4 regions of the Yokenella regensburgei genome follow, and region 4 is predicted to be linked to each of the others. Evidence: predicted binding sites of a transcription regulator. Region 4 holds the regulator's gene; each other region holds the start of a gene.
The links. The regulator CRP, encoded in region 4, controls carbon source genes, mostly activating them, when cyclic AMP is high. The targets are predictions, from matches to a motif close to ATGTGANNNNNNTCACAT.

Region 1 (8,106 bases), on a different contig from region 4:
ACGAACTCACCAAAATGGGCGTTCGCGTACTGACTCAGACCATGGTGACCAGCGCCGACGAAGGCGGTCTGCATACCAAAGACGGCGAATACATCAAAGCGGATCTGATGGTCTGGGCGGCAGGGATCAAAGCGCCAGACTTCATGAAAGAGATAGGCGGTCTTGAGACCAACCGTATCAACCAGCTGGTGGTGGAGCCAACGCTGCAGACCACCCGCGATGCGGATATTTACGCCATCGGCGACTGCGCCTCCTGCGCGCGTCCGGAAGGCGGTTTTGTGCCTCCGCGTGCTCAGGCAGCCCACCAGATGGCGACCTGCGCGCTGAACAATATTCTGGCGCAGATGAAGGGCAAAGCACTGAAGCCGTATGCATATAAAGACCACGGCTCTCTGGTATCGCTCTCTAACTACTCCACCGTTGGTAGCCTGATGGGTAACCTGATGCGCGGCTCGATGATGGTGGAAGGGCGTATCGCGCGTATGGTGTACATCTCTTTGTACCGTATGCACCAGATTGCGCTGCATGGCTACTTCAAAACCGGCCTGATGATGCTGGTTGGCAGTATCAACCGTGTGATCCGTCCGCGTCTGAAACTGCACTAAGTTTGACCTCTCAGGGCGGATCCGGGATTTCCCGGGTCCGCTTCTTCGCAGCATATCCGTCGGATTAATGGCGTTATCGCTTAAGAGTCTTCCGAATCAGCGCGATTTGCCGGACGATCCCGCACTTTTCATCCCCTGTCTGATTTGCCTGTCCCCACTTCTGCCTGCAAAATTGTTTATAACAGCAACAGAAGGAGGAACTCCCGTGAATAAATCAATGTTAGCGGGTATAGGGATTGGCGTAGCAGCCGCGTTGGGCGTGGCCGCCGTTGCCAGTCTGAACGTTTTTGAACGTGGTCCGCAGTACGCACAGGTAGTTTCATCAAAACCGATTAAAGAAACCGTGAAAACGCCGCGCCAGGAGTGCCGCAACGTAGCGGTGACCCATCGTCGCCCGGTGCAGGATGAGAACCGTATCGCCGGCTCTGTGCTGGGTGCCGTGGCGGGTGGGGTGATTGGTCACCAGTTCGGCGGTGGTCGTGGTCGTGATGTTGCAACCGTAGTCGGTGCACTGGGTGGCGGATATGCCGGTAACCAGGTGCAGGGCGCGATGCAGGACAACGACACCTATACCACGACGCAGCAGCGCTGCAAGACGGTATATGACAAGTCAGAAAAAATGCTGGGTTACGATGTGACCTACAAGATTGGCGACCAGCAGGGGAAAATCCGTATGGATAAAGATCCTGGCACGCAAATTCCGCTCGATGGGAATGGTCAGCTGGTTCTGAATAACAAAGTCTAAAAAAGTAGTTTTCTTATATTTAGCCCCTCAATCGCTCAGGCTGAGGGGCTTTTTTTATACTCAGAGCTTCAGCATTTCCGGCCACAGGCGCAGGGTGGTGTTGGTGATTTGCATCAATACCTCAAGGCTTGCACCTTCACGCGCGCTGATAGACATCCCCTGCAGAATACAGCTCAGGAACTGCGCCAGGGCATTGATATCCTTTTCAGCCGGGATCTCTCCACGCTGCTGACGTTGGGTCAGGAACTGCTGCAGCGTCTGCTCCTGCATCGCATGGCGCGATTTCAGCGTTCTGGCAATCTCATTTGAGGAAGCTGCCAGTGACGCGGAGGTGTTAATCATAAAACAGCCCGCTGGCGTCTCTTTGCTGCTAAAGCAGGTGGCGACGGCGGTGAAGTAATCTCTCAACGCCAGTTCAACCGATTTTTCTTCGCAAAACAGCTGCGCTTCATGCTTCGCGGCAAAGCGCGAAATGTAGCGGTCGAGTACTGCGCGGAATAACCCTTCTTTATTTACAAATTCGGCGTACAGCGTCGGGGCTTTCGCTCCGGTCGCTTCAACCAGATCGGCAAGCGATGTGGCTTCATAGCCGTGCTGCCAGAAGAGTGTCATGGCCTTGTCGAGCGCCGCTTCCCTGTCGAACACTTTCGGACGGCCACGGCTTTTTTTTGTGCAACTTTGAACGTCAGTTGTCATGGTGCCGTTGTACCTCGTGGGTGGTGTGGTGAGAGACCATTATAAAAATATTTCTTAACAGTCACCAGCGCTGTTTTGCATAAAAAAATAAAAACATATCCTCATGAAAATTATAGATAATTTATTTATTATAACGATCGTTATAAAATAATATTGACGTGTGATGTAGATCACATTATGATTTGTCTATCGATCGTTAAGTTAATCATAACGACCCAATAAATTCATCTGCACAGGTCATAAAATCATGAAAAACGTTAAAACTCTTATCGCTGCTGCTGTTCTGAGTTCACTGTCATTCGCAAGCTTCGCTGCGGTGGAAGTTCAGTCTACTCCGGCTGACCAACATAAAGTGGGTACTATTTCCGCCACTGCCGGGACTAACCTGGGTTCTCTGGAAGATCAGCTGGCACAGCAGGCTGACGCGATGGGCGCAAAATCGTTCCGTATTACCTCTGTAACCGGTCCTAACAACCTGCACGGGACTGCGGTTATCTACAAATAAGTTTTACCCGTTGTTTATGCTATAGCACTGCCACTGCTATAAAACGGGAAAAGCCCCGCTTCAGTGAAGCGGGGCTTTTTTCATGGCTTAAGATCAGGATTACATTTGCTGCGCAGTGGCCACCGCATGACGCGTGACGTTAACCGGCATGCCGGAACGTGCTTCCATCACTTTGCTCATGACCTCGGCGTTGGTCTGCGGGCTGTCCTTAAATTGCTGCATCCCGCCGTTGAGGGTGATAGGCAGCACCTGCGGATCGTCATTAATCTGTTTTGACAGCGGCTGGTGCACTTCAACCAGGCGTTCACCGCCGGGCTCTATTGTGGCCTTAATCGGGGTGTTGATGATGTTGACCTTAGTGCCCGGCTGAATAACGCGGAATAACGTCTCGATATCGCCGTCGCGCAGGCGGATACAGCCGGAGCTTACGCGCATACCGATGCCGAAATCGGCGTTGGTACCGTGCAGCAGATACACGCCGCCGAACGCTGCCAGGCGAATGGCATGGTGGCCCATCGGGTTGTCCGGCCCGGCCGGCACAACCACCGGCAGGTCAATGCCCTGGGCTTTATAACGGGCACGGATGTTGGCGGTTGGCGTCCAGGTTGGGTTGGCGCGTTTGTCAGAGACCGTTGTCACCATCGTTGGTGTCAACGTGTCGCCACCCAGCTGGCCGATACCAATCGGGTAAACGGTGACCTCATTTTTCCCCGGCGGGTAGTAGTACAGACGCAGCTCCGCGAGGTTAATAACGATACCCTGACGCGGCTCGTCGGGAAGGATCGTTTGCAGCGGAATGGTCAGCACGCTCCCGGCACGGGGGACGTAAGGGTCAACGCCCGGGTTCGCCTGCAGCAGGGCAAGGAATCCTACGTTGTATTTCTTGGCGATGGACTCCAGTGAGCCGCCGTTATTCTCGACGACATGAATGCGGTTTTCACCGACCAGACGGCTGCCGGAAGGGGGGAGAGGCCAGGTGTTCGCCTGCGCAGGAAGTGCGAGCGCCACGGTTGCGGCGAGCGCAAATCCGCTAAACCAGCGCGAATAACGCGAAATATTGATCATCACTGAATATCCATGCGGTGATTAAAGTTAAAGCACCATTATGGCGTCAGCACGTGTCTTTATGTTTCGAGGGATTGCAAAGAGTTTGTAAAGTATTGCGCGAAACGCTACCCGGCGGCGGATGGCCGCCGGGCAGGGGTCAGGCGATGGCGTTTTCTTCTAACTGCCGCATGAACTGGCGCACCCAGTCCATGCGGGTTTTACGTTCAGCAAGTTCCTGAATAAATTTAAGACGCGTCGGGCCATCGAGGCGGAAATGCTGCGGCTGTTTCTGCAGCAGGCCAATCAGCCACGCCGGGTTGACGTGGTTCTTCTCGTTGAACTCAATCACGCCGCCTTTTTCGTTACCTTCGAGCTTACGGATCCCAAGCTTCTGCGCCTGTTGGCGCAAGTGGGCGATGTCGAGCAGATTGCGCGCAGCATCCGGCAGCAGGCCGAAGCGATCGATAAGCTCCACTTTTATCTCTTCCAGCTCGTTCTCACTTTTGGCGCTGGCGATGCGCTTATAAAACGACAGACGGGTGTTAACGTCCGGAATGAAGTCGTCCGGCAGCAGCGACGGCATACGCAGTTCCACTTCAGTTTGCTGGCTGGTGAGATCTTCGAGCGACGGCTCGCGTCCCGCCTTCAGTGCGTCAACGGCGTTTTCGAGCAGTTCCATATACAGCGAGAAGCCGATGGTCTCCATGGAACCACTTTGATCTTCGCCGAGCAGTTCCCCGGCTCCGCGAATTTCAAGGTCATGGGTCGCGAGAGCAAAACCGGCGCCTAAATCTTCCAGTGAGGCAATGGCCTCAAGACGTTTTTGCGCATCGGTGGTCATCGCTTTCGGATGCGGGGTCAGCAGCCAGGCGTAGGCCTGGTGGTGCGAACGGCCCACGCGTCCGCGCAGCTGGTGGAGCTGCGCCAAACCGAAGTGGTCGGCACGCTCGATGATAATGGTGTTGGCGGTAGGGATGTCGATCCCGGTTTCAATGATGGTGGTACACACCAGTACGTTGAAACGCTGGTGGTGGAAATCGTTCATCACCCGCTCCAGCTCGCGTTCGCGCATCTGGCCGTGACCGATGGCAATTCGCGCCTCTGGCACCAGTTCGGCCAGCCGGTCCGCCGCTTTCTGGATGTTTTCCACATCGTTGAACAGGTAATAGACCTGACCACCGCGCAGCACTTCACGCAGAATGGCCTCGCGTACTACCAGATTGTCGTACTCGCGAACAAAGGTTTTTACCGCCAGACGACGCGCCGGTGGCGTAGCAATGATGGAAAGGTCACGCATACCACTCATCGCCATATTGAGGGTTCGCGGAATTGGCGTGGCGGTGAGAGTCAGGATATCCACGTCAGAACGCATCGCTTTAATACGCTCTTTATGGCGCACGCCGAAGCGGTGCTCTTCGTCGACAATCAGCAGGCCGAGATCTTTCCACTTCACGTCGCTTTGCAGGAGTTTGTGGGTACCAATCAGAATATCGATTTTGCCAACGGACGCCTGCTCCAGAATCTGGGTTTGCTCTTTTGCACTGCGAAAACGCGACAGCATTTCGATGCGCACCGGCCAGTTGGCGAAGCGGTCACGGAAGTTGTCAAAGTGCTGCTGTGCCAGCAGGGTCGTGGGCACCAGTACTGCCACCTGTTTGTTGTTTTCCACGGCGAGGAAGGCGGCGCGCATCGCCACTTCGGTTTTACCGAAGCCCACATCGCCACAGACCAGTCTGTCCATCGCCAGCGGCTGACACATGTCGCTCAGCACGGCGTTAATGGCCTGGGCCTGATCCGGGGTGGTTTCAAACGGGAAGCTGTCGCAGAAAAGCTGGTACTGTTCGCGATCGTGCTTAAAGCCAAAACCGGTTTTGGCGGCGCGTTGGGCATAGATGTCGAGCAGCTCGGCGGCAACGTCACGCACTTTCTCGGCGGCTTTCTGCCGCGCCCGCGACCAGGCGTCGCTGCCAAGTTTGTGCAGCGGCGCGTTGTCTTCCGCGCCACCGGCGTAGCGGCTTATCAGGTGCAGCGACGACACCGGCACGTACAGTTTGGCATCGCCGGCGTAGGTCAGCATCAGATACTCACCCTTGATACCGCCCGCTTCTAACGTGGTCAGCCCGGCATAGCGCCCGACGCCGTGCTCCAGATGCACCACCGGCTGTCCAGTGTGCAGCTCGGCCAGGTTACGGATCAGGGTATCCGGGTTGATGGTACGGCGGCTGTCCTGACGACGACGCGCCACGCGTTCGCCCAGCAGGTCGCTTTCGCAGATAAGCGCCCGCTGGCGTTGGGTATCGATGTAGCCATGCTCGGCGGAGCCCAGCAGCAGGTAGCGCCCGTTGCCGGTGGCCTCTTCGAGCCGCAGAATGCGTTTCGGGGCGAGCTTAATGCGCGCCAACAGCTCACCGAGCGCCTCACGACGACCTTCGCTCTCTACCGAGAAAATCACCGGGCCGCTGAATGACTCAAGGAACTGGCGCAGGCTGTCGAGCGGGGCTTTTTGCTGTGCCTGCACCGCGAGATCCGGCAGCTTCTGGTAGCCCAGGTTCTGGTTGGCGGCTTTCGCAGGCAGATGCTCGGTTTTGAGCTGGACGCGCGGCCATTTTTTCAGCTCGCTGAACAGGGCATCGGTGCGCAGCCACAGCAGCTCTGGCGGCAGCAGCGGGCGCATCGGGTCAACGCCACGGTTTTCAAAGCGCGCCTGGGCTTCATTCTGGAAGCGCTCGGCGCTGGCTTCAGGATCGCCGGTGCTGACCAGCAGCGTATTGGCCGGGAAGTAGCTAAAGAGCGGGGGTAACGGCTCGCTGAAGAACAGCGGCTGCCAGTACTCAATCCCGGCGGGCAGGGTGCCTTTGCTCACCTGCTGATAAATATGCTCGGCTTCGCGTTTTACGTCGAAGCGATCGCGCCATGAGCTTCGGAACAGTTCGATGGCGGCCTTGTCGGTCGGGAACTCATGCGCGGGTAACAGGTTAATGGCGTCGACCTCTTCCAGCGTGCGCTGTGAATCGACGTCAAACAACCGCAGGCTGTCTATTTCATCGTCAAAGAAATCGAGACGGTAGGGTTGTTCGCTTCCCATCGGATAGAGGTCGAGCAGTGCACCACGGGTGGCATACTCGCCGTGAGCCATCACCTGATCGACATGGCGATAGCCTGCACCTTCAAGCTGATCCCGCAGGGCGTCGCGCGAGAGACGCTGCCCTTTTTTCATTACCAGCGCATGACCGTGCAGGAAGCTGTGCGGGCAGACGCGCTGCATCAGCGTGCTCACCGGGACAATTAGCACACCGCGCTGCATGGTGGGCAGACGATAGAGCGTAGACAGACGGGAAGAGATGATTTCCTGATGCGGAGAGAAGCTGTCGTAGGGGAGGGTTTCCCAGTCTGCCAGATTCTCCACCATCTGATCGGTAAACTGCCTGATTTCGTCGTGCAGGCGAAGTGCATTTTGCATATCGGGGGCAATCAGCACCACCGGACCGCTGTGACGTTCAATGATTTCGGCAACTTCTGTGGCGCAGGCCGCACCGGTGAGTTCACCCAGAAGACGCTGCTCGCCTGCTTTGACGGGCAGGGCGTATCGTTGTTTTTCAGGCATAAAGGGCATCGGTATCTCTTAAGGACTAGCCCCCAGTAATGGGGGCAAATCGCTGATATTCAATGCTGCATATTATCCCCGATCGTCAGGCATTCGCCAACCTTCGCGAAGGAGGGGTGAAAAAGAGATCGCCGGAGACTTTCTGCGAAAGGGTTCGTGCCACCAGCCCCAGCAGGATACACAGCCCCAGGCTGGCAAACGGATAGACCAGCAGCACCGCCAGCTCAAAGGCTCCGCTGTGCATGCCTTCCGCCAGATAGCCCAGCATCAGCAGACTGAGTGCCTCCACCACAATACGATGAGTGGTGTAAATGGCGAGGGTGTTCGAGCCGACCACGTTCAGCAGGCTATTTTCCCGGGATTCGACACGGCGGCTGACGGCATAAAACAGCTTCATGATGATGAAAATCGACAGCAGCGATAAAAACAGCGGCGTGCGGGCAAGCCAGGTGACGACTGCCACGGCGGCAAACGCGGCGAGTGGGAGCCAGTAGCGACGAATATTGAAGCCTTTCATCCACTCCATCAGCGCAGCGCCGTACCACGAACCGAGCGCGTAATAGATAACATTGCGCAGGACGCTGTTCATCCCCCACCATGGGGTCGGGATAAAGTTAATGGCGATACTGAGCAGGGCCAGCGCCAGCAGCATGGGCAGTTTAAAGCGGCTGGTGAGCTTGCAGAGCGTAAAGTAGACCACCAGTGCGTACAGATACCACAGGCTGGTGCCGGCGGTCAGCATGCCGTAGAGGAACTGCCCAACGCTGCCGGCATAGGCGGCGTTGCTGCTGTTGCTCAGTTCACGTTCCGGTGCCAGCCACAGATTGAGGTGGCTTAACGCCAGCCACTGCAGCACGCCCCAGAGCAGCAGAACATAGGCAATCGCCCAGATACGCTTGCGATA
Region 2 (8,106 bases), 230 kb from region 4:
CGCTTATTTCAGGAAATAATAATGCATCGCGTAATAAATGATCGTTTCCGCGGCGCCGCGTAAAACCAATACGATCGAAATACTCGAGAATTTGAATCGCCAGTTTGCGCCCGACGTTTAAGGTATCGCGAAAGTCTGCCGCACAGGTGGAGCCACGAGCCAGATCCAGCTCACGGATCATCTTCGCGAAAGTTACGATACGATCGTTACGGTAATAACGATCTTTCACGATCGCCGTAATCATCCCCTGCTGTGCCGCCTGCCGCAGTACGCCACGCATCACCTGCTCATCGGTGCCCGTTTCTCGTGCCAGGTCACGCACCCACCAGGGTTCGTCGCCAAACAGCGGTTCTGCTTTCAGCCAGATAGTCTGCTGCTCATCGGTAAATCCGGCTTTATGATCCGGCAGGTGCAGCCAGCCGTGATGGCTTTGAATGGTACCGCTGTCACGCATCTGTTCAATCAGCGTCAGCACCAGTGCTTCATCTTCCATCGGTAACGCAATGCGCCGCAGACGTTCACGCCCCGGCCCCGGCTCGTCACGATGCTGTTCGTGATAGCGCGCCAGCGCATCGAGGAGTTTGCGCTGCCAGCCCGCAGCCAGCGGTGCATCAAGCAGGCTACCGCTGGCCTGAATGAAACCCGGTTTCCCCAGAAGCGCCTGCAGACCCGTATCGTTAAGCTGGCGTGCCCAGCCGAACGTCGCCAGCTTCACCGCATCACGCTGCAGATGAACGTCCAGCGCTTCGGCATCGTCTTTCACAGCGGCCAGCGCGTGCAACCATTGCAGATATTCAGGTTTACGTTTGCCGCGTTTTGGCGAATGCAGTGTCACCACTCTGGCCCCGGCAAGGGTTGTACGGGCAGAGACGTCGCGCAGCACCAGACGGTCGTTATCCGCAAGCCACAGCGGCTTATCAAGCACCAGCTCCGCCAGGTTGCCCTCCAGCAGCGAAACACGACCGGTGATGTGGCTTGCCGCGTGGTGAATGTGCAGCGGTTGCCACTGGCTCAGCGGATGGTGGGTTTGCAGCTCAACAATGACGCGTTCTGCAGCCTCCGGCGGCGTTTGCGACAGCAGCCAGTCACCGCGGGTCAGCGCCTCTTTCTCCACATCGCCGCTAATATTCAGGGCAATGCGTTGCCCGCCGTGGGCGTGCTCTACCGGCTGATTCTGCGCATGGATGCCACGCACTCGCACCGGCGTATCTACCCCGGTCAGCCACAGCGTATCACCGGTTTTCACATCACCGGAAAACGCCGTCCCGGTCACCACCAGGCCTGCCCCTTTCACGGTGAACGCCCGGTCGATGGCCAGCCGGAAACGCTGATGTTCCGGATGCGCTCGCTCCGGTAACCGGAGGAGATGTTCTCGCAGTGCGTCAATACCACGGCCTTCGGTAGCCGCCGTTTCAAACAGTGTGGCGCTGGCAAAGCCAAACTCCTGCAGCACCGCACTAATTTCCTGGCGTACTTCATCGATGCGCGCGGCTTCAACACGGTCAACTTTCGTTAGCGCAACCGTCAGGGTTGGATTACCGGTCAGTTGTAAAATCGCCAGATGTTCACGCGTTTGCGCCATTACGCCATCATCACAGGCCACCACCAGTAACGCATGGTCGATACCGCCCACACCTGCCAGCATGTTGGAGAGAAACTTCTCATGACCCGGAACATCAATAAAACCCAGCACACGGCCATCAGGCTGTGGCCAGTAGGCGTAGCCAAGATCGATGGTCATCCCGCGCGTTTTTTCTTCCGGCAGGCGGTCGGCATTCACGCCGGTTATCGCCTGCAGCAGCGTCGTTTTACCGTGGTCAACATGCCCGGCTGTAGCAATAATCATTTCAGTAGCATCTCCAGAAAACGCATTTCATCTTCAAGGCAGCGTAAATCCAGCCACAGGCGCCCCTCACCTGTACGACCGATAACAGGAACCGGCAGCGTACGCCAGCGTGCGGCCAGCGCCTCCAGGCTACCGCCGCGACCGTCGCGGGGGGTAAAGGTCAGAGCCACACCAGGCAGCCTGTCAACAGGTAACGCCCCGCTGCCAATCTGCGACAAACAGGACGCGATAGTAACCTCAAACTCCGGGTAGCGCGCGGCAAGCTGCGGCTGCAGGCGTTCGGCCTGCTGACGAATATCCGCTTCAGAACGCGTCAGAAGACGCAGCGTTGGCAGCGTCTGGCACAGGGTTTCCGGATGCAGATAGAGCCGCAGCGTGGCTTCCAGCGCCGCCAGGGTCATTTTGTCTGCCCGCAGAGCACGCTTTAGCGGGTGCTGCTGCAGACGCTCAATCCACTCGCGCTTGCCGACGATAATCCCGGCCTGCGGTCCTCCCAGCAGCTTATCACCGGAGAAACTCACCAGACTCACGCCTGCGGCTATCATTTCCTGCGGCATAGGTTCTTTCGGCAGCCCGTACTGGCTAAAATCCACCAGCGTGCCGCTACCGAGATCGGCCATCACCGGCACATTCAGCTCCCGGCCAAGCGCCGCCAGTTCAGCTTCATCCACCGATTTAGTAAATCCTTCAATGCTGTAGTTGCTGGTATGCACCTTCAGCAACATGCCCGTATCTTCGTTCACCGCATCGCGGTAATCCCAGGCGTGGGTGCGGTTGGTGGTGCCCACTTCACGCAATACACAACCGGCCTGGCGCATCACGTCGGGAATACGGAATGCGCCGCCAATCTCCACCAGCTCGCCGCGTGATACCACCACCTCTTTGCCGGCAGCGGTTGCCGCCAGCATCAGCAGTACCGCCGCGGCATTGTTGTTTACAATGCAGGCGTCCTCTGCGCCGGTCAGCCGACAGAGCAAATCTGCCAGCGCCCGGTCACGATGACCGCGTCCGGCACCTTCCAGACTGTATTCGAGCGTCACCGGCGAACGCATCGCCTGCACAACCGCGTCAACCGCCGCCTCTGACTGTAGCGCGCGTCCCAGGTTGGTATGCAGCACCGTGCCGGTCAGGTTAAATACCGGTCGCAGCGAGCTTTGCTCATCCTGCTCCAGGCGAGCAGCAACTTCCTGCGCCCAGGCCTCACACCACTGCGGTAACGCCCCCGTATCGCGGATAGCCGCGCGGGCTTCGTCCTGCATCAGGCGAAGCGTGTCGACAATTCGGCTATGGCCGAAACGAGCGAGTAACGAGGAAAAGGTCGGATCGCGCAGCAGGCGATCGGTGGCAGGAAGCTGGCTGTAGAGTGAACGGTTTTCGGTTGTCATGGAATGGCCTGGCTATGGGTTGCCCCCTCCCGACGGGAGAGGGGTGACGACATGCGGGGAATTGTACTGCGTGTTGCCGCGCTCGGACATAACCGGTATCAAGCCTTTGGTGGTTCTGTGCGCGCAAAGCTTTCGCGCTGGAACAGCGTCTCGACCAGTTTGACCAGGTGTGGGCGCGTGGCGCACCAGCCTGGGGCAATGCGGCGAAAGTTGAGATAGCCAATCGCACAGGCCACCGCGATGGTCGCAAGATTCACCTCATCCGCCTTCAGCGTACCGTCAGCGATGTAATGCTCAAGCATGTCGAGGCTGCGACTAATCTTTTCCCGCTGGCGCAGTTGTTCATCCTGCGATTGCTGCGCCACCGGGCGCGCCAGTTCGCGAACCGCGACCAGTCCAGCATCCATAATGCCGTCGGCAAGCGACTCGAGTTGGCGCATCTTCAGCGCTGCTTTTGGCTCAACGGGGACCATCGCCGGGGCGACGTTTAACAGTTCAATATACTGGGCGATAATCGGCGAGTCATACCAGCACTCGCCGTCGTCGGTTAACAGAGCAGGCACTTTGCCAAGGGGATTGTATTGCGCCACGCCGTTTTCGGCGTTGTAGGGCATTTCGTTGATGAAGTCGAAGGGGATACCTTTCTCCAGCAGGAGAACCGAAATTTTGCGCACAAACGGACTGGTATAACTGCCGATCAGTTTCATTGCCTGCTCCTTGTCACCGACGAAGATACACAAAGGTATAGGTTGCGCCCTACAATTGCACGCGTTTGGCGCTGATAGTCATTTTTAAGCAGGGCAAGGCGCGAACGGCGAAGTTTGGGGACCCAAATGAGTCGTGAGCAACACAGCCATGCTTAAAAATGACCTCAGCCCTTCGGGACGTGTGCAATTGTAGGGCACAACCTTGTATGGTGCAGGCAATGTAAAAACCTGATTAAAGATTAATGATCGAGATACAGGTAATGCATCCAGCTGGTCATCCGCAGCAGTACTTTACGCATCACCGCAACATGACTAAAGTGGTCTGAATAGACCGCCACCTGGGCGTAAATACCGTCCGGCAGCGCGTCCACCTCCGAGTTTGGTGTAAGCTCAATCAGCGCCAGCACGCCGTCAGTGCCGGGCACCACGGTTAATGACTGCAGCGAGCCCTGCGCCTGGTAGGAGCCGCCAGGCACTACCGGAAGAATGGTGGTCAGCTTGCCTTCAAAAACCTGTCCTGGCAGGGCGTTGAATACCACTTCGGCTTCATCACCAGGCTTAAGACGCAGCAGCGAGTTTTGCCGGAACTGCGCAACAATCTGTCTTTTTTGCTCCGGAATAAACACCATCACCGGGCGCAGCGGCAGTGCTGCGGCGTAGGTCCCCGGGCGGATCAGCACCTGAGTCGCATAGCCGTTGCTCGGCGCGCGGATCACCGTCTGATCGAGGTTGTAACGCGCTTCCGTCAACTGCGCACGCAGGCTGACAATTTGGGATTGCTCACCGTTGACCATGCTGTCGAGCTGGCTTTTAATCTGCGACTGCTCCGCGACCGACGATTTCACCATCGCATCCTGCGCCAGATAGTTTTGTCGGGCGTTATCAATATCGCTTTCCGAGAACGGGTTAACCTTGGCACGGCTACCCTGCAGATAACGCTGGTACTCTTTGTACAGCCTGTCACGTTCAGCACCCACCCGTTGGGTATTGGCGATAGCCTCGGTCAGTTGTCCCCTCAATACATCCGTATTATGGATAGCCGTCACCAGGTCGGCCTGCAGACGATCGACCCGCGCCTGATAGCGGGTCGGATCTAATTTAAATAACACTTCACCTTTCTTAATCAGTGAGTTTTGTTTATCTGTCACCTCACTCACTATTCCTGTCACCTGCGGAGTAATAGGGATCGAGATAACCGCTTTCTGCGCAGAAAAGGTGTACGGGTGGTTGTAGTTCATTAATAAGATAAGTCCCGCAACAATAAACACGCCCCCTAATGTTGCGGTAGCAAGCGTCCATTGGTTTACCGGGATACGGAATATTTTAAAGATGGCCCAGGCGAATGCCACATAGGTCAGGATAATCAACAAATCCATGATTAATTCTCCGGAAAGGTGGAGTTATCGGTTTTATTCTCCCGATCCAGTCTTTTTTCCAACTGGCTGATACGCGCTGCCAGTGCAGCAATCTCGGGGTCTGGATCCTTTCCGGTAGGAGTGACATGTGACTGCATGCCCCAGCCACGTTCAGGCTGGTAGAGCGTTGCCCAAATCCACAAGAACGGCCAAATGGCATGGAGTGTAAACAGGCTAATCCAGCCCGCCGTATGGATGGCATCGGCATGGGGATGGTTGCGCTTCTTAGCCATGTTGTAGGGAATATCGTGGATGGCGATGATCCCATAAAACAGAACCAAAAATACGAAGATCAGCACGCCCAACGCGAAATAATTTAGAAACATACCTGCCTCGTATTCACGCTATTTAGAGTTTTTTTATGCTGGCAGCCGTATGCACCCTGGCTGATGTTTTGAACATAACTGTTGTTAAGGTTTTTTGCCATACCACAAAAAAAATATTTTTTTTGGTCTTAAGTTGCTTTTTTTGGCAAGTAAAATGTCAGTGCCAGAATCTGTCGCAGATCACATCTGCTCAAATTCAGATGAAAATATTTTGTGATATTCATCACGCATTCATAACAAACACACACAGCAACAACGTGATACCAATCACATTAAATTGCCAATTTGCGCTAAATCTGTACTGCCGGTGGCTTTTCATACAACACTTTTGTGATGCTGATCACGCAAACTTATCCTTACCACCCTATATTAACGTGATGCAAATCACATTAATTGGCGCTAGCTGGACAGTTGAACGATTCAGTGCCAGATTTCGCCATATCAACAGGGTCCGGCTACCTCTGCCGCCACATTAACAAAAAAACCTCGGGCTTCCGGCCTGCGCGTCAGCAAACATAAGAAGGGGTGTTTTTTATGTCATCCGATATCAAGATCAAAGTGCAAAGCTTTGGTCGATTCCTCAGCAACATGGTGATGCCAAATATCGGCGCGTTTATCGCGTGGGGTATTATCACCGCATTATTCATTCCAACAGGGTGGTTGCCGAACGAAACGCTGGCGAAGCTGGTCGGCCCGATGATCACCTACCTCCTGCCGCTGCTGATCGGTTTCACCGGTGGTCGTCTGGTGGGTGGCGATCGCGGTGGCGTGGTCGGTGCTATCACCACAATGGGTGTTATCGTCGGTGCAGATATGCCGATGTTCCTCGGTGCGATGATCGCCGGTCCGCTGGGCGGCTACTGCATTAAGAAATTCGATGCGGCAGTTGACGGTAAGATCAAATCCGGTTTCGAAATGCTGGTGAATAACTTCTCCGCCGGCATCATCGGTATGATCCTCGCTATGCTGGCGTTTAAAGGCATCGGCCCAACCGTAGAAGTGCTGTCCAAGGCGCTGGCTGCGGGCGTTAACTTCATGGTGGCACACGACATGCTGCCGCTGGCGTCCATCTTTGTTGAACCGGCGAAAATCCTGTTCCTCAACAACGCCATCAACCACGGCATCTTCTCGCCGCTGGGTATCCAGCAGTCGCATGAACTTGGCAAATCTATCTTCTTCCTGATTGAAGCCAACCCGGGTCCGGGGATGGGCGTTCTGCTGGCGTACATGTTCTTCGGTCGCGGTAGTGCTAAGCAGTCTGCGGGCGGTGCAGCAATCATCCACTTCCTGGGCGGTATCCACGAAATCTACTTCCCGTACGTGCTGATGAACCCGCGTCTGATCCTCGCCGTTATCCTCGGCGGTATGACCGGCGTGTTCACCCTGACTATCCTGAACGGTGGTCTGGTTTCTCCGGCTTCTCCGGGTTCTATCCTTGCCGTTCTGGCGATGACGCCGAAAGGTGCCTACTTCGCGAACATCACTGCGATTGTTGCTGCGATGGCCGTTTCCTTCGTGGTTTCCGCTATCCTGCTGAAAACCAGCAAGGTTAAAGAAGACGACGATATCGAAGCCGCGACTCGCCGTATGCACGACATGAAAGCGGAATCCAAAGGTGCAGCATCTCCGCTGGCCGCAGGCGACGTCACCAACGATCTGAGCCACGTGCGCAAAATTATCGTGGCCTGTGACGCCGGTATGGGTTCAAGCGCCATGGGTGCGGGTGTGCTGCGTAAGAAAGTGCAGGATGCGGGTCTTACCAACATCTCCGTCACCAATAGCGCCATTAACAGCCTGCCGCCGGATGTTGACCTGGTCATCACCCACCGTGATCTGACCGAGCGCGCTATGCGCCAGGTTCCGCAGGCACAGCACATTTCGCTGACCAACTTCCTCGACAGCGGTCTTTACACCAATCTGACCGAGCGTCTGGTAGCAGCACAGCGCCATACCGACAACGAAGAAAAGGTTCGCGATAGCCTGAAAGACAGCTTCGATGCGGACAACAGCCACCTGTTCAAACTGGGTGCAGAAAACATCTTCCTCGGCCGTCATGCGGCGACCAAAGAAGAAGCCATCCGCTTTGCCGGTGAGCAGTTAGTGAAAGGCGGCTACGTTGAGCCGGAATATGTCGAAGCGATGCTGGACCGTGAAAAACTGACCCCGACCTACCTGGGCGAGTCCATCGCGGTACCGCACGGCACGGTTGAAGCTAAAGACCGTGTGCTGAAAACCGGTGTGGTCTTCTGCCAGTATCCGCAGGGTGTGCACTTCGGTGAAGAGCCTGACGACATCGCCCGCCTGGTGATTGGTATTGCCGCACGCAATAACGAACACATCCAGGTCATTACCAGTCTGACCAATGCGCTGGATGATGAATCGGTGATTGAGCGCCTGGCCAGCACCACCAGCGTCGATGAAGTCCTG
Region 3 (8,106 bases), on a different contig from region 4:
CAACCTGCATTTTCAGTTTTTCATCAACGCCGCCGTTGATTGCATACAGCATGGTTTTCGCCAGGTTTGCACGAGCACCGAAGAACTGCATTTGCTTACCAACGATCATCGGGCTTACGCAGCAAGCGATAGCGTAGTCATCGTTGTTGAAGTCCGGACGCATCAGGTCATCGTTCTCGTACTGCAGAGAAGAGGTGTCGATGGACACTTTAGCGGCGAATTTCTTGAAGTTCAGCGGCAGTTTTTCAGACCACAGAACGGTGATGTTCGGCTCCGGAGAAGGACCCATGGTGTACAGGGTGTTCAGGAAGCGGAAGCTGTTTTTAGTGACCAGAGTACGGCCGTCAACGCCCATACCGCCGATAGATTCAGTTGCCCAGATCGGGTCACCAGAGAACAGCTCATCGTACTCAGGGGTACGCAGGAAGCGAACCATACGCAGTTTCATGACCAGGTGGTCAATCATTTCCTGAGCGTCTTGCTCTGTGATTTTGCCCGCTTTGATATCACGTTCGATGTAAGCATCCAGGAAGGTGGATACGCGACCGAAGGACATTGCAGCGCCGTTCTGAGATTTAACCGCAGCCAGGTAGCCGAAGTAAGTCCACTGGATAGCTTCCTGAGCATTGGTTGCCGGAGCAGAGATGTCGTAGCCGTATTTAGCTGCCATCTCTTTAATCTGACCCAGCGCACGGTGCTGTTCAGCGATCTCTTCACGCAGACGGATAGTCGCTTCCAGGTTTACACCGTTTTCCAGATCGGACTGCAGAGAAACGAACTGTGCATATTTGTCTTTCAGCAGGAAATCGATACCGTACAGTGCAACGCGACGGTAGTCACCGATGATACGACCACGGCCGTACGCATCCGGCAGACCGGTCAGAACACCAGACTTACGGCAGTTCAGGATGTCTTTGGTGTAAACATCAAATACGCCCTGGTTGTGAGTTTTACGGTACTCGGTGAAGATTTTTTTCAGTGCCGGGTCCAGCTCGCGGTTGTACGCTTTGCAGGAACCTTCAACCATTTTGATACCACCGAACGGGATGATCGCACGTTTCAGCGGAGCTTCAGTCTGCAGACCGACGATTTTCTCCAGGGCTTTGTTGATGTAGCCCGCGTCGTGAGAGGTAATCGTAGAGGCAACGGAAGTGTCGAAATCAACTGGCGCGTGAGTGCGGTTTTCCAGTTTAACGCCTTCCATGACTTTGTCCCACAGCGTTGTGGTTGCGTCAGTAGCGCCTGCCAGGAAGGATTCGTCACCTTCGTACGGGGTGTAGTTTTTCTGGATAAAGTCACGAACGTTGACTTCTTTCTGCCAGTCACCCTTCGCAAAACCTTCCCACGCTGTGGCTAATTTTTCATTAAGCTCGGACATATATTACCTACCTTCTTAAGTGGATTCTGAATTTACTGCGTCGAACAACCATTAATGATGGTCATCACCACGCAGATAAATGACCCAGTATGTCAACCCAACTAACAAACCACCGCCGATAATGTTACCGATTGTCACCGGAATCAGGTTATCAGTGATGAAGTTCATCACAGTCAGGTGAGAAAAACTCTCCGGGCTTGAACCGATGGCGGTCCAAAACTCCGGGCTTGCAAAATGACGGATCACAATACCCATCGGGATCATGAACATGTTTGCAATACTGTGCTCAAAGCCGCTGGCGACAAACATCGCGACAGGCAGAACCATGATCATTGCTTTGTCCATCAGGCTACGACCAGAGTAGCTCATCCAGACTGCAAGGCAAACCATCAGGTTAGCAAGAATGCCCAGCGCAACGGCTTCAATAAATGTATGGTGCATTTTGTGATCGGCGGTCTGCAGGACGTTGAGTCCCCATCCACCGTTGGCGGTCATATACTCGCCAGAAAGCCACATCAGCAACACGAAAAGTAACGCGCCAATCAGGTTTCCAACATAGACGTTAAACCAGTTACGCGCCAGTTGGCACCATGTGATTCGACCGCTGGCTTTAGCCACCACGATAAGTACCGTCGAGGTGAAGAGGTCAGCGCCGCAGATGACGCAAAGGATCAAACCGAGTGAGAAGCAGATACCACCTATCAGTTTCGCAATCCCAAAGGGCATTGACGCGGTACCGGTAGTGGCAGTGATATAGAAGACAAACGCGATAGAGATGAAAACACCCGCAGTGATGGCCAGGTAAAACGTTTTCAGCGGCTGTTTCGTCGCTTTATAGACGCCTGCTTCTTCGGCAACTTTTGCCATCGCAGCAGGAAGTAATAGATCAAAAGGGTTGTCAGCTTTCACACTAACTCTCTCTTTATTAAGTCGGCGACGAGATACTAACAAAGCATTATAGAAGAGAATTTGACGTAGATCATATCTCGCCTGGCTTATAGGCCCGCAGATCGCATGGTTTTTCAGCGATAGCGGCGTAACTTTTTGATTATCAAAATAAAAATAATTTTTAAATATTGCAAATTGAGTTGAATTTTCTTTGTAACCACCTCTGATTCAGTTAATTAAAATGGAGTAATTTACCATTTAAATTAACATCAATAGAAATTAAACAATAATATAATTTACCTGTGTTTAACCTAATTATTACAATTTAATGTAAGTTACCTCTGAAATAAAAAACGGGGCCAATAATTGGCCCCGTAATATATATCAGACTAAACGTTACGCCTACGCGCAGTATGGTCTTTATCGATCTTTTTTCCAGTAAGCGGCTTTCGCACGCTGCAGTTTCTCATAGGCGTTAAGCAGCGACTGGTGTGCCGGGAAGGCATGCAGATCGCCATCGACCGGCTGCAGACCGTAGAACGGCGCTTCACCGCTCAGGGCTGCACTGGCTGCCTCTACCGTATCTGCACCGTACATGCGAACAAAGGCGTTCAGGTACTGCAGCGGCTCGCGCTCTTCTTCCTGTGCCAGCAGCAACAGGGTTTGCAGGCAGCGATAGTAGTTAGCGCGCTCTGCGCTAAAGATGGAGGCGTTAAACTCCATCGTCCACTCGGTCCAGATAAGTGCCTGCTCCAGATCGCCACCGGCCAGCGCCAGCATAGCTTTCAACTCACCGACACGCAGGGTATACCAGCCGTTGTCTTTCCCGGTTGCCAGACCCAGCAGTTCGCGGATACGGGTGAAGTCATCGTGACCTTCTTCGTCCAGTTGCTCGATAAGCGCCAGATACTCTTCTTTACTCCACTCGCTGCCCGGCAGGGCCAGCAGAGTTTCGCGCAGATGGCTGCCCATGTTGTTGTTGGCAAGCCACAGGTCTTCTGCCGGATAGATATCAGACATACCCGGTACGAGGATGCGGCAAGCGTAGACGCCCAGGTGCTCGTAGTCGGCGATGTACACTTCTTTATCTTCTGCATTGAAGATGGCCATCAGGGTGGCGAACTCTTCTTGGGTCGTGCCGGAGAAGTTCCAGTCAACGAACGGATAGTCGGCGTCCTGCTTGAACAGATCCCAGGAGATAGAACCGCTGGAGTCGATGAAGTGGGTTTCGAGGTTGGCATGTTCAGCCACTTCTTCATCATCGAAGGTTGGTGGGGTGAATACGTCCAGGTCCTTCAGGCCACGACCCTGCAGCAGCTCGGTTACGGTACGTTCAAGCGCAACGCCGAAGTCCGGGTGAGCACCGAAGGAAGCGAAACAGGTACCGTTCGCCGGGTTGAACAGGACAACGCAGATAACCGGGTATTTGCCGCCGAGCGAGCCGTCGTAGGCAAAGATCGGGAATCCTTCGGCTTCCAGGGTTTTGATAGATTCAACAACGCCCGGGTAGCGAGCCAGCACGTCAGCCGGAATTTCCGGCAGGCTGATGCTTTCAGCGATAATACGGTTTTTGATGTGGCGCTCGAAGACCTCAGACAGGCCCTGCACGCGCGCTTCGTTGGCGGTGTTGCCTGCGGACATGCCGTTAGACACGTACAGGTTGCCAACGATATTCATCGGGATATAGATAGTCTGCTGATCGGACTGGCGGGTGAACGGCAGGCCGCAGATCCCACGTTCGTCGTTACCGGACTGCAGATCGACCAGCATGCTGGAAGTCAGCTGGTTATCAGGATCGTAGAATGCGCGCAGGCGGCTATCGAGCAGGCCTTCCGGCACTTCGTCATCGTCGGTCAGCGGGAACCACTTCTCGTTGGGATAATGCACGAACGGGCCATTTGCGATGGTTTCACCCAGCCAGAAGTCGGCGAAGAAATAGTTGGTGGAGAGACGCTCAAAGTATTCGCCCAGCGCTGATGCCAGCGCGGCTTTTTTCGTTGCACCTTTGCCGTTGGTAAAGCACAGGGAGCAGGCTTTGTCGCGGATATGTACCGACCAGACGTTCGGTACCGGGTTCAGCCATGAGGCTTCTTCAATATCAAAGCCCAGATCGAGCAGTTTTTGCTGGAATCGAGCGATGGAGTCTTCCAGCGCGGCATCTTTGCCGGGAATAAAGGTTTGGGTCATGGCAGTCACTTTTTTCGTACGTAAAGCGCGCAATGATACGGGTTTTGCGTGACGGGCGCTATCGTCAGCAGAGGGGCAGAGAAAATAAAAAAATGCGCCAGTCAGAACAGCAAGAAGGCGGGGCGAACAGCAAATATGTCTGTTTTATGACGAAGGACCGGCAGATTGTATTGTGTGACCGGGGACGCAATTTTCCGGTGGTCGCTATTAGCCATTGCGGCGCGTGTCACTGAATGATAAAACCGATAGCCACAGGATTTTTTACAGCGATAAGCGTGGTGAGGGGAAATGGCTCAGGTCTTTAATTTCAGTTCAGGTCCGGCAATGCTTCCGGCGGATGTACTAAAACTCGCGCAACAGGAACTTTGTGACTGGCAGGGTTTAGGCACCTCGGTGATGGAAATCAGCCATCGTGGCAAAGAATTTATCCAGGTAGCGGAAGAAGCGGAAAAAGATTTCCGCGACCTGCTGAATATCCCCTCAAACTACAAAGTCTTATTCTGCCACGGCGGCGGCCGCGGTCAGTTTGCCGGTATCCCGCTGAACCTGCTGGGCGACAAAACCACGGCGGACTACGTTGATGCGGGCTACTGGGCGGCGAGCGCGGTAAAAGAAGCCAGAAAATACTGCACGCCAAACGTGATCGACGCCAAAGTGACCGTAGAGGGTCTGCGTGCCGTTAAGCCGATGAGCGAATGGCAGCTTAGCGACAACGCGGCATACCTGCACTACTGCCCGAATGAAACCATTGATGGCATTGCCATCAACGAAACTCCGGACTTTGGCAACGCCATTGTCACTGCCGATTTCTCCTCGACCATCTTGTCGCACCCGATTGATGTTAATCGCTATGGCGTAATCTACGCCGGTGCGCAGAAAAACATCGGCCCGGCAGGGCTGACGCTGGTTATCGTGCGTGAAGATCTGCTCGGTAAAGCCCACGTTGCCTGCCCGTCTATTCTCGATTACACCGTGCTGAGTGAAAACGACTCGATGTTCAACACGCCGCCGACCTTCGCCTGGTATCTGGCAGGTCTGGTGTTCAAATGGCTGAAAAAGCAGGGCGGTGTGGCGGCGATGGATGCGGTTAACCAGAAAAAAGCAGAACTGCTGTACGGCGTTATTGACCGTAGCGATTTCTACCGCAACGATGTGGCTGCAAGCAACCGCTCGCGCATGAACGTACCGTTCCAGCTGGCCGACAGCAACCTCGACAAGCTGTTCCTCGAAGAGTCGTTTGCCGCCGGTCTGCACGCGCTGAAAGGCCACCGTGTCGTGGGCGGTATGCGCGCCTCTATCTATAACGCAATGCCGCTGGAAGGCGTGCAGACGCTGACAGAATTTATGCAGGACTTCGAGCGCCGCCGCGGCTGATATTGACCTTTCTTCACCCCCGCAGTGTTGCTGCGGGGTTTTACTGACGTATTTTTGAGAGTTGAGTTACATGGAATCCCTGACGTTACAACCCATCGCACGTGTAGATGGCACCATCAATCTGCCGGGTTCGAAGAGCGTGTCAAACCGCGCCCTGCTGCTGGCGGCTCTTGCCAACGGTACTACTGTGTTGACCAATCTTCTGGACAGCGACGACGTACGCCATATGCTGAATGCGCTGAGCACGCTGGGGGTTCACTACACCCTTTCTGCCGACCGTACCCGCTGTGAAGTGACCGGCAACGGCGGTCCGCTGCAGGCGACCGGGGCGCCTGAACTGTTTCTCGGTAACGCCGGTACCGCCATGCGTCCACTGGCGGCGGCACTGTGCCTGGGTGAGAACGACGTGGTGCTGACCGGTGAACCGCGTATGAAAGAGCGTCCGATCGGCCATCTGGTGGATGCTTTACGCCAGGGGGGCGCACAGATTGACTATCTCGAGCAGGAACATTATCCGCCACTGCGTCTGCGCGGTGGTTTTAGCGGCGGTCAGGTAGAGGTGGATGGCAGCGTTTCCAGCCAGTTCCTCACCGCACTGCTGATGACGGCACCGCTGGCCCCGCAGGACACCATTATTGCGATTAAAGGCGATCTGGTTTCCAAACCGTATATCGACATCACGCTGCACCTGATGAAAACCTTCGGTGTGGAGGTAGAAAACCACGACTACCAACGTTTTGTGGTGCGTGGCGGTCAGCAATACCAGTCTCCGGGCGCGTATCTGGTGGAAGGGGATGCATCCTCGGCTTCCTATTTCCTCGCGGCGGGCGCGATTAAAGGCGGCACTGTTAAAGTGACCGGTATTGGCCGTCACAGCGTGCAGGGCGATATCCGCTTCGCCGACGTGCTGGAGAAAATGGGCGCGACTATCACCTGGGGTGATGATTTTATTGCCTGTACTCGTGGTGAACTGAACGCCATCGACATGGACATGAACCATATCCCGGATGCGGCCATGACCATCGCCACCGCGGCGCTGTTTGCCAAAGGCACCACCACGCTGCGTAATATCTACAACTGGCGGGTAAAAGAGACCGACCGCCTGTTTGCGATGGCGACCGAGCTGCGCAAAGTCGGTGCTGAAGTGGAAGAGGGCGAAGATTACATTCGCGTGACGCCACCCGCGCATCTGACCTTTGCTGAAATCGGCACCTATAACGATCACCGAATGGCGATGTGCTTCTCACTGGTGGCGCTGTCTGATACCCCGGTCACCATTCTTGATCCGAAATGTACGGCGAAAACCTTCCCGGACTATTTCGAACAGCTGGCCCGTATTAGTACTCCTGCCTGATAACTATCGTCTGCGCCGTTGCACAAGCGGCGGCGCAGATTGACGATTCCTGACCTCCTGTCTGTACATTTATTCTACAATCAACTTCAGGCTTTCTGCATTTGTCACTCAACAGTAACGGTCTGACGCTTTGGCGGGTATAATGCGCGGCGTCTATGTAACTACGCCTTGCTGAAGGAGAAAAAGATGACGGCAATTGCCCCGGTAATCACCATTGATGGGCCCAGCGGTGCAGGTAAAGGCACGCTGTGCAAGGCCATGGCGGAAGCGTTGCAGTGGCATCTGTTAGACTCAGGCGCTATTTATCGCGTGCTGGCGCTGGCGGCGTTACATCATCACGTTGATGTGGCTTCAGAAGAGGCTCTGGTTCCGTTAGCCGCTCACCTGGACGTGCGATTTGTGTCGACCGACGGCAACCTGGAAGTGATCCTCGAAGGCGAAGACGTCAGTGGTGAAATTCGCACCCAGGAAGTCGCTAACGCAGCCTCTCAGGTGGCGGCATTCCCGCGTGTGCGCGAAGCCTTGCTGCGTCGCCAGCGTGCGTTTCGTGAAGCACCTGGCCTGATTGCGGACGGCCGTGATATGGGGACGGTTGTTTTCCCTGACGCGCCGGTCAAAATTTTCCTTGACGCATCGTCGGAAGAGCGCGCCCACCGGCGCATGCTGCAGTTGCAGGAAAAGGGCTTTAGTGTTAACTTTGAGCGCCTTTTGTCCGAGATAAAAGAGCGGGACGATCGCGATCGCAACCGTGCGGTGGCACCGTTAGTCCCGGCTGCCGATGCTTTAGTGTTGGATTCAACACGATTAAGTATTGAGCAAGTGATTGAAAAAGCGCTACAATACGCGCGCCAAAAACTGGCTGTTGCCTGATTGACTCACGCAGCGCCTCTGAATTTGTAGTACCCCCGCTGCAACGGAGTGTGAG
Region 4 (8,106 bases):
CGGAAAACTCCCCATTCTTGGCGTGTGCCTTGGACACCAGGCGCTGGCTCAGGTCTTTGGTGCAACCATCGTGCGGGCGGCAAAGGTCATGCACGGCAAAACGTCACCCGTTACTCACACCGGGCAGGGGGTGTTCCGGGGTCTGAACAACCCGTTGACCGTGACCCGCTATCACTCACTGGTGATCGATCCCGCCACGCTGCCTGCCTGTTTTGACGTCACGGCGCAAAGTGACACCGGTGAAATCATGGGTATTCGACACCGCGAATGGGCACTGGAAGGGGTTCAGTTCCATCCGGAAAGTATCCTCAGCGAGCAGGGGCATCAGCTTCTGGCGAATTTCCTGCATGGCTGAATAGTGGTTGCCATTAACTGATTTTTTATGCATATTTCGTGATTATATTCTCATAATCACTGCTGCATAGAAGGTGGTCAAGACATGGCAACGGAACAACCTGCAATTACCCGCGCGACGTTTGATGATGTGATAGTGCCAATTTATTCACCCGCGGAATTTATCCCGGTGAAAGGGAAAGGCAGTCGCGTGTGGGATCAGCAGGGCAACGAGTATGTTGATTTTGCGGGCGGCATCGCTGTGACCGCGCTGGGTCATTGTCATCCGGCGCTGGTGGCGGCGCTGCATGCTCAGGGGGAAATGCTCTGGCATACCAGCAACGTCTTCACTAATGAACCAGCGTTACGCCTGGGACGTAAGCTTATTGACGCCACTTTCGCTGAACGCGTGGTGTTCATGAACTCGGGAACGGAAGCCAACGAAACCGCCTTCAAGCTGGCGCGCTATTACGCTGCCACACGCCACAGCCCTTACAAAAGCAAAATCATTGCCTTCCATAACGCGTTCCATGGTCGTTCGCTGTTTACGGTGTCCGTTGGCGGACAACCAAAATACTCCGACGGCTTTGGCCCGAAGCCGGCCGATATTATCCATGTGCCGTTTAACGATCTTCATGCTGTCGCGGCGGTGATGGATGATCACACCTGCGCGGTGGTGGTAGAGCCAATTCAGGGCGAAGGCGGTCTGACGGCGGCTACGCCGGAGTTTTTACAGGGGCTGCGTGAGCTTTGCGATAAACATCAGGCGCTGTTGGTGTTTGATGAAGTGCAGTGCGGCATGGGGCGCACCGGCTCGCTGTTTGCCTATCAGCATTACGGCGTGACGCCGGATATTTTAACCAGCGCCAAAGCGTTAGGCGGCGGATTCCCGGTGAGCGCGATGCTGACTACCGAAGACATTGCCAGCGCCTTCCACGTGGGGAGCCACGGTTCAACCTATGGCGGGAATCCGCTAGCCTGCGCGGTTGCGGAAGCCGCATTCGATGTTATCAACACCCCGGAGGTGCTCAACGGGGTGAAGGCGAAGCGAGAACTATTTGTGCAGCAATTGCAGCAAATCGATGCCCGCTTTGATGTATTCAGCGACATTCGCGGCATGGGGCTGCTGATTGGCGCGCAGCTGAAACCGCAGTACAAAGGCCGCGCCCGTGATTTCCTGCACGCTGCGGCGCGTGCGGGGGTGATGGTGCTCAACGCCGGGCCGGACGTGATGCGCTTTGCCCCATCGTTGGTGGTGGAAGAGGCGGATATCACCGAAGGGATGGCGCGCTTCGCTGAAGCGGTGAAGGCTATCGTTAACGGCTAGCTTTACTCAGTCGTCGGGTCAGCCAGATACCGTGATGCGGTCGCTGGCGCCAGGCCACTGACGAAATGGTGTACATGGCGCTAAGATGCCCCAGTACGCGCTGAAATTGCTGTTCCATGGTGCTCGACGGCTCGTGGGACAGCATATCCTGTGATTCCATGATATTCGTCTCCCCGCTGCTTCCTGGCTCATCATATTCCAGTCGCTGTTGACAACGCTGCAGTGCAATTTCACAGGATTGCAGATAACGTTCGGTCAGCTCTGGCGTCAGGCAGTTATGCTCGCGGGCAAGCGTCGTCATGGCATTGATGTGCTCGACGATAAACTGGCTATGGGTTACCCACAGTTTCATATCTTCCAGATATTGAGTGTTAAAACCGGGCTCGTGCATGGCCTGATTGAGCGAGTTGAACAGCGCATTGTGCGCCTGATTGACCCGCATTCGCTGGTAGGCGAGCGCCGGTGCCTGCGGATCGTCGCTCAGGATCAAGCGAATGGCTTCCTGATCGGCCTCCAGCGCATCCTGGGCGTTTTTACGTAGCAGGCCGGTCTGCCACTGTGGCCACAGCCACACCATGCCGCCGAAGGCTATCAGACAGCCAATGATGGTATCGATGAAGCGAGCGACAATAAACTGCTCACCGTTCAGGGTCAGAAGCTGGATGGTGTATACCGCGGTCACCGTAAAGCCCACCGTCGCCCAACCGTAGTTCTTACGAATAATCAGATAGCTGACCAGCGTGATGATGAGCATCGCACTTAGCGTATAGCCTTCCGGGACGTGGAAGTGCAGGGTACTTCCCACAATCACCAGTCCGGCGAGGGTACCGATTGCACGGTGGACGATCCTCACCCGCGTCGCGCCATAACCGTTCTGGGTGACCAGCAGGATGGTCATCAGGATCCAGTACGGTTTTGGCAGGTGCAGGGCGGCACCCATCAGGCTCGCGATGCTCAGCATCACGCTGATACGTGCGGCGCTGCGCAGCGCCGACGACTTCAGCGACAGATAGCTTCTCAGTGCCGGAATAACCGGCAGGCGACGCTCTTTGTCAGCCATCAGATTACGAGGGTAGAGCGGGCGCTGGGTGCGAAGAACGCGCGCGATACGGCTGAAATGCCAGGCGCAGAACTGGCCTACCGGATTGTCCGGATGCTGGCGTGCGATTTTCTCCAGCGCGCCAAGCTGCTTATCCATCGTGAAGCGGTGCGGGTAGCGGTGATAAAGAATATCGTCAGCAAGCTCGCGCAGCCGCGCTGCAATGGTCTGGGCATTCCAGCGGATAACCGCTTCGGCGTGGCTGCGCTCCACCAGTTTCTGCACCTCTTCCGGCTGATGCAGGCTGACGGAGATATGCTCTTGTAAATCGAGCCCCATCTGGAATACCCGCAGCAGCCGTTTGTAATCGCGATTTTTGTTGGCTGCCAGCATGTGCAATTGCTGGTAACACTGGCTTATCAGATCGACCGCTTTTTGCTGGCGGTTGAGCAGCGGCGGCAGCGCGGTGGTCGGGTCGGTGTGCTGGGTAAGCAGGCTGTACTTCGCTTCACAGTAGTCGGCAAGCTGGCGATACAGCAGGCTCAGGGATTCACGCAGCGGCTGCTCTTTCCACATCCAGAACCAGAACCAGTTAAAGAGCCCGTACCACAGAGTACCCAGCGCATACAGCAGCAGCGGCTGCCAGACCGGCATATTTCCAGCCAGGCTTAGGGTGAAGATGGAGGCAATCAGCGACGCGGGCAGCAGGCGGGCGTGCAGGGCGCTAATCTCAGCCGTCACGCCAAGTATCATCGTCAAGCCGGTCAGGATGAGCGGCAGGGGGATGTCTTTTGCCAGCAGGAGCTGGACTATCAGGCTGCAAACGGCAAACAGCGTGCCGCCGACGACCAGGCGTTTAAAAAAGCGTTTATGCGGCGTGTCGAGGCCGGCAATGTTGCAGCAGGCAGGAACGAGGGAGAACAGCAGACCCTGCTGGAGATGGCCGAGAATCAGACCCACAGCCACAGGAAGACACAACACCAGCGTTTGCCGCAGTGCGTAGTTAACTTCCGGGTGATAGATAAGCCTGCGCCACATGGGTGATAAAACAAAAACGGCGCGCGAGGTAGGTTGCGCGCCGTCTGGCATGATTTAGCGGGTACCGTAAACCACGATGGTTTTACCGTGTGCGGAGATCAGATTCTGATCTTCCAGCATTTTCAGAATACGACCCACGGTTTCACGGGAGCAGCCCACGATCTGACCGATTTCCTGACGAGTGATTTTGATCTGCATCCCGTCCGGGTGAGTCATGGCGTCCGGCTGTTTCGCCAGGTTCAGCAGCGTCTGCGCGATGCGGCCCGTTACGTCCAGGAAGGCGAGGTTGCCCACTTTCTCAGACGTTACCTGCAGACGGCGAGCCATCTGAGAAGAGAGACGCATCAGGATGTCCGGGTTTACCTGGATCAGCTGACGGAATTTTTTGTATGAAATTTCAGCGACTTCACAAGCCGTTTTAGCACGCACCCAGGCGCTACGTTCCTGGCCTTCTTCAAACAGGCCTAATTCACCGATGAAATCGCCCTGGTTGAGGTAAGAGAGGATCATCTCTTTACCTTCTTCATCCTTGATGAGTACAGCCACGGAGCCTTTCACGATGTAATACAACGTTTCTGCTTTTTCACCCTGGTGAATAAGCGTGCTCTTCGACGGGTACTTATGAATGTGGCAATGAGACAAGAACCATTCGAGAGTCGGGTCTGTTTGCGGTTTGCCAAGCACCATGCGCGATTATCCTCTGTTATAAGCTGTCTCCAGCGGCATTAGTCTTTCTGCCCCTGGGTTGCAATCGAATTCTTCCCGCTACCTGGGAAGTGGGCTGACGGTATATTCAGCAGCCTTATGTGATGTCCTCTGCAGACATGTCATTTATCAATGTAACACTGTTGCATCCCGAATGTTTTAGCATAGCTTTCGCCGCATGTCTCCTGGTGTCTCGCTTCAGCATGATGCACGTCGCCTTCCATTGCGAGAAATGTTATGTGCGCGTAATCTGTGAAGAAAATTGCAACTCAGGAGTTAAAAAATATGCAAGCGCGTGTGAAATGGGTTGAAGGGTTAACCTTCCTTGGTGAGTCGGCTTCGGGTCATCAGATTTTGATGGATGGCAACTCTGGAGATAAAGCACCAAGCCCGATGGAAATGGTGCTGATGGCGGCGGGCGGATGCAGCGCCATCGACGTGGTCTCTATTCTGCAAAAAGGCCGCCAGGCCGTGACGGATTGTGAAGTGAAGCTGACTTCTGAGCGCCGTGATGAGGCTCCGCGCCTGTTCACCCACATCAATCTGCACTTCATCGTGACCGGTAAAGATCTGAAAGATGCAACCGTCTCTCGCGCGGTGGATCTGTCTGCTGAGAAGTATTGCTCGGTGGCATTGATGCTGGAAAAAGCCGTCAACATCACGCATTCCTATGAGGTTGTTGAAGGCTGATGTTAATACGGGTGGTCACTCACCCCCTTCCCGGCGGAAGAGGGGTGAGGTTTATCCGATTTTTTTCCCTTCCATGATTCGCTGTACCAACGGCGCCATGATCAGCTCCATCGCCAGCCCCATTTTCCCGCCCGGTACCACCAGAGTATTCATATGTGAAATGAACGAGCCCTGCAGCATAGCCAACAGCCATGGGTAGTCGATTCCCGCCAGATTACGGAAATGAATGACCACGAAGCTCTCATCAAGCGAAGGAATCCCTTTTGCGGCAAACGGGTTCGAGGTATCGACGGTCGGGACGCGCTGGAAGTTAATGTGGGTGCGGGAAAACTGCGGAGTAATGAAGTTGATGTAGTCCTCCATTGAGCGCACCACGGAATCCATCACTGCCTCACGCGAATGACCGCGCTCGCCGGTGTCGCGCACCAGCTTTTGGATCCACTCAAGGTTGACGATGGGCACCACGCCGACCAGCAGATCGACATGACGGGCGACATCCTGATCCTTTGTCACTACGCCGCCGTGCAGGCCTTCATAGAACAAGACGTCGGTAGGTTCGGGCAACGGCTGCCACGGCGTGAAGGTGCCTGGCACCTGGTCCCAGGGGACCGCTTCATCATAGGTATGCAGGTATTTACGCGACTGGCCTTTACCGCTCAGGCCGTACTCGTGGAAGGTTTGTTCGAGCAGGCTAAAGTCATTGGCTTCCGGGCCAAAATAGCTGATGTGCTTTCCCAGGTCGCGCGCCTTACGGATAGCCATATCCATTTCCGGCCGCGTGTAGCGATGAAAGCTGTCGCCCTCAACCTCCGCGGCGCGGAGCTTGAGCTGGGAGAAAATCTTACGAAATGCGAGGCTGGTGGTTGTGGTTCCGGCACCGCTGGAGCCCGTGACTGCAATAACCGGGTGTTTGGCCGACATAGCGAACAGCTCCCTGAGTCAATGGTGATGGAGGGTCAGCCGTTAAACTGCTTGCGCGACATAATATTGACGGTCTCGTGCAGTTCGGACCACACCAGCACGGCCTCACCGCTTTGCAGCTGTTGTTTAACGTCGGCGACCTTATCTTTTAATGAACGTTCATGTTCACCATAGTCGGTGCCTTCGCGCAAGACAAAACTTTCGATCAGGTTTTCGAGCGCTTCCGGGCTCAGGTCCTGCCAGGGGATCATCATGCTTGTGCCCTCAGCCAGCGGGTTAACCAGTCGGGAATGCGCTTTTCGAGCCACATTTCCGGTTTACGCAGGGTGCCACCCACAAAGCCGACGTGGCCGCCGTGCTCCGTCAGTTGATACTCAACGTTTGGCGGCAGCTGTTCCTGAGGAGGAATGGAGTGGTGATCCATAAACGGATCGTCCTTCGCATGGATGATAAGCGTAGGAATTTTGATTTCACTCAGGACCGGCATAGCGCTGCACTGACGGTAGTAGTCGATAGCATCCGCGAAACCGTGGATTTTCGAGGTGATAAGATCATCGAATTCACGGATACGACGCACGCTTTTCAACTGCCGCAGGTTAATCGGCAGGGTTCCAGGGTAGGCCTTGAGCTTGCGGGCGGCGTTACCCTTGAGCAGGTTTAGCAGATAACGCTGATAAACCCGGGAAAAACCCTTATCCATATGATAGCTACAGGCTTCCAGCATGAAGGGGGCGGACACAATAACTGCGGCGTTCAGCGGCACGTCGGCGCCTTCTTTCGCCAGCAGACAGCCGAGCATATTCCCGCCGAGCGAATACCCTACCGCTGCCGTAGGTGCGTTGCCAAACTGGCGTTGCAGCCAGTTGAGGAACCAGGTGCCGTCTTCGGTTTCCCCGGAGTGGTAAATACGTTCGTTACGATTAGGCTCACCGCTACAGCCGCGAAAATGCATCACTACGCCGAGCCAGCCGCGCTGCTGCGCCGCGTGGATCAGGCCGTGGGCATAGGGGCTGTAAAGGCTGCCTTCTAACCCGTGAAAGACCACCAGGCGCGGTTTATGGCGCGCCTGTTCGGGATCTTCACTCCAGGCAAGATCGACAAAATCACCGTCGGGTAGCTCAAGACGCTGCCAGTGCGGAGTGAACTGCAGCTTGCGGCGAATTAGCCGCGGCAGCATGGTCTGCAGGTGGCAGTTCTTAACGCCTCGCATCGGTACGAAGGAGGCATCATCTTCCGGTGGTAATTCGAAATCTACGGGGGTTATCTGAGTCATTGCGCTCTACTATACCGCCCGGCCGGTTTCATGTTTATGAATTCGAGCCACATTACCCCTCCTGCAGCATCTGTTCGAGTTGCTCCTGCGCCTCAAGCCACGCCATTTCGCACTCTTCAAGCCCGGATTTCGCGCTGGCCTGCTGTTGCAGGCAGGCGGTCAGCTCTGCTTTGCGCGCCTGATCGTACAGGCCGCTATCGCCAAGCGTTTCTTCCGCCTGTGCCAGCTCGGCATTAAGTTTCTCCATCTCTTTTTCGAGACGAGTAATCTCTTTGCGCAGCGGCTGCGTCTGAGTACGCAGTTCTGCTTCGCGGCGTTTCTGATCTTTACGCGCCTGGGCGCTGTTGGCGTTGTCCTTCGACGCTTCCGTTGGCTGGTTTTCCTGCTTCTGCACGTCGGTCAGCCACTGCTGATAGTCGTCCAGATCGCCGTCGAACGGTTCGACTTTACCATCATGAACCAGATACAGATCGTCAGTGGTGGAACGCAGAAGGTGACGGTCGTGCGAAACCACCACTAATGCACCTTCAAATTCGATCAGCGCTTCGGTCAACGCCTGGCGCATGTCGAGATCGAGGTGGTTAGTTGGTTCATCGAGCAGCAGCAGGTTCGGGCGCTGCCAGACGATCAGCGCCAGCACCAGGCGCGCTTTTTCGCCGCCGGAGAAACGTGCCGTGTGTTCGGTGACTTTATCACCCTGGAAGCCAAAGCCGCCCAGATAGTCGCGCAGCTTCTGCTCAAGCTCCTGCGGTGCAAGGCGTGCCAGGTGCTGAATCGGTG

Region 1: bhsA (multiple stress resistance protein BhsA) is a predicted target of CRP. The motif match lies at 2,205-2,222, and genes of this name have one in related genera.
Region 2: C7387_RS19150 (PTS mannitol transporter subunit IICBA) is a predicted target of CRP. The motif match lies at 6,052-6,069, and genes of this name have one in related genera.
Region 3: focA (formate transporter FocA) is a predicted target of CRP. The motif match lies at 2,346-2,363, and genes of this name have one in related genera.

The regions. Positions count from the first base shown of each region.
Region 1 is NZ_RBIZ01000003.1:1,736,794-1,744,899, reverse strand. Features, by position in the region: gene C7387_RS08575 (NAD(P)/FAD-dependent oxidoreductase) at 1-605, shown strand, start outside; gene C7387_RS08570 (glycine zipper 2TM domain-containing protein) at 811-1,350, shown strand; gene C7387_RS08565 (TetR/AcrR family transcriptional regulator) at 1,411-2,046, opposite strand; gene bhsA (multiple stress resistance protein BhsA) at 2,294-2,551, shown strand; gene ldtC (L,D-transpeptidase LdtC) at 2,651-3,616, opposite strand; gene mfd (transcription-repair coupling factor) at 3,756-7,202, opposite strand; gene C7387_RS08545 (acyltransferase family protein) at 7,288-8,106, opposite strand, start outside.
Region 2 is NZ_RBIZ01000006.1:239,965-248,070, forward strand. Features, by position in the region: gene selB (selenocysteine-specific translation elongation factor) at 1-1,846, opposite strand, end outside; gene selA (L-seryl-tRNA(Sec) selenium transferase) at 1,843-3,231, opposite strand; gene C7387_RS19130 (glutathione S-transferase) at 3,330-3,938, opposite strand; gene C7387_RS19135 (HlyD family secretion protein) at 4,178-5,314, opposite strand; gene C7387_RS19140 (DUF3302 domain-containing protein) at 5,317-5,679, opposite strand; gene C7387_RS19150 (PTS mannitol transporter subunit IICBA) at 6,214-8,106, shown strand, end outside.
Region 3 is NZ_RBIZ01000003.1:1,919,931-1,928,036, reverse strand. Features, by position in the region: gene pflB (formate C-acetyltransferase) at 1-1,378, opposite strand, end outside; gene focA (formate transporter FocA) at 1,430-2,287, opposite strand; gene ycaO (30S ribosomal protein S12 methylthiotransferase accessory factor YcaO) at 2,687-4,453, opposite strand; gene serC (3-phosphoserine/phosphohydroxythreonine transaminase) at 4,742-5,827, shown strand; gene aroA (3-phosphoshikimate 1-carboxyvinyltransferase) at 5,898-7,181, shown strand; gene cmk ((d)CMP kinase) at 7,368-8,051, shown strand.
Region 4 is NZ_RBIZ01000006.1:11,443-19,548, reverse strand. Features, by position in the region: gene pabA (aminodeoxychorismate synthase component 2) at 1-355, shown strand, start outside; gene argD (bifunctional acetylornithine/succinyldiaminopimelate transaminase) at 440-1,660, shown strand; gene C7387_RS18175 (YccS/YhfK family putative transporter) at 1,650-3,737, opposite strand; gene crp (cAMP-activated global transcriptional regulator CRP) at 3,792-4,424, opposite strand; gene C7387_RS18165 (OsmC family protein) at 4,728-5,132, shown strand; gene C7387_RS18160 (phosphoribulokinase) at 5,184-6,053, opposite strand; gene C7387_RS18155 (YheU family protein) at 6,089-6,307, opposite strand; gene C7387_RS18150 (hydrolase) at 6,304-7,326, opposite strand; gene C7387_RS18145 (ABC transporter ATP-binding protein) at 7,379-8,106, opposite strand, start outside.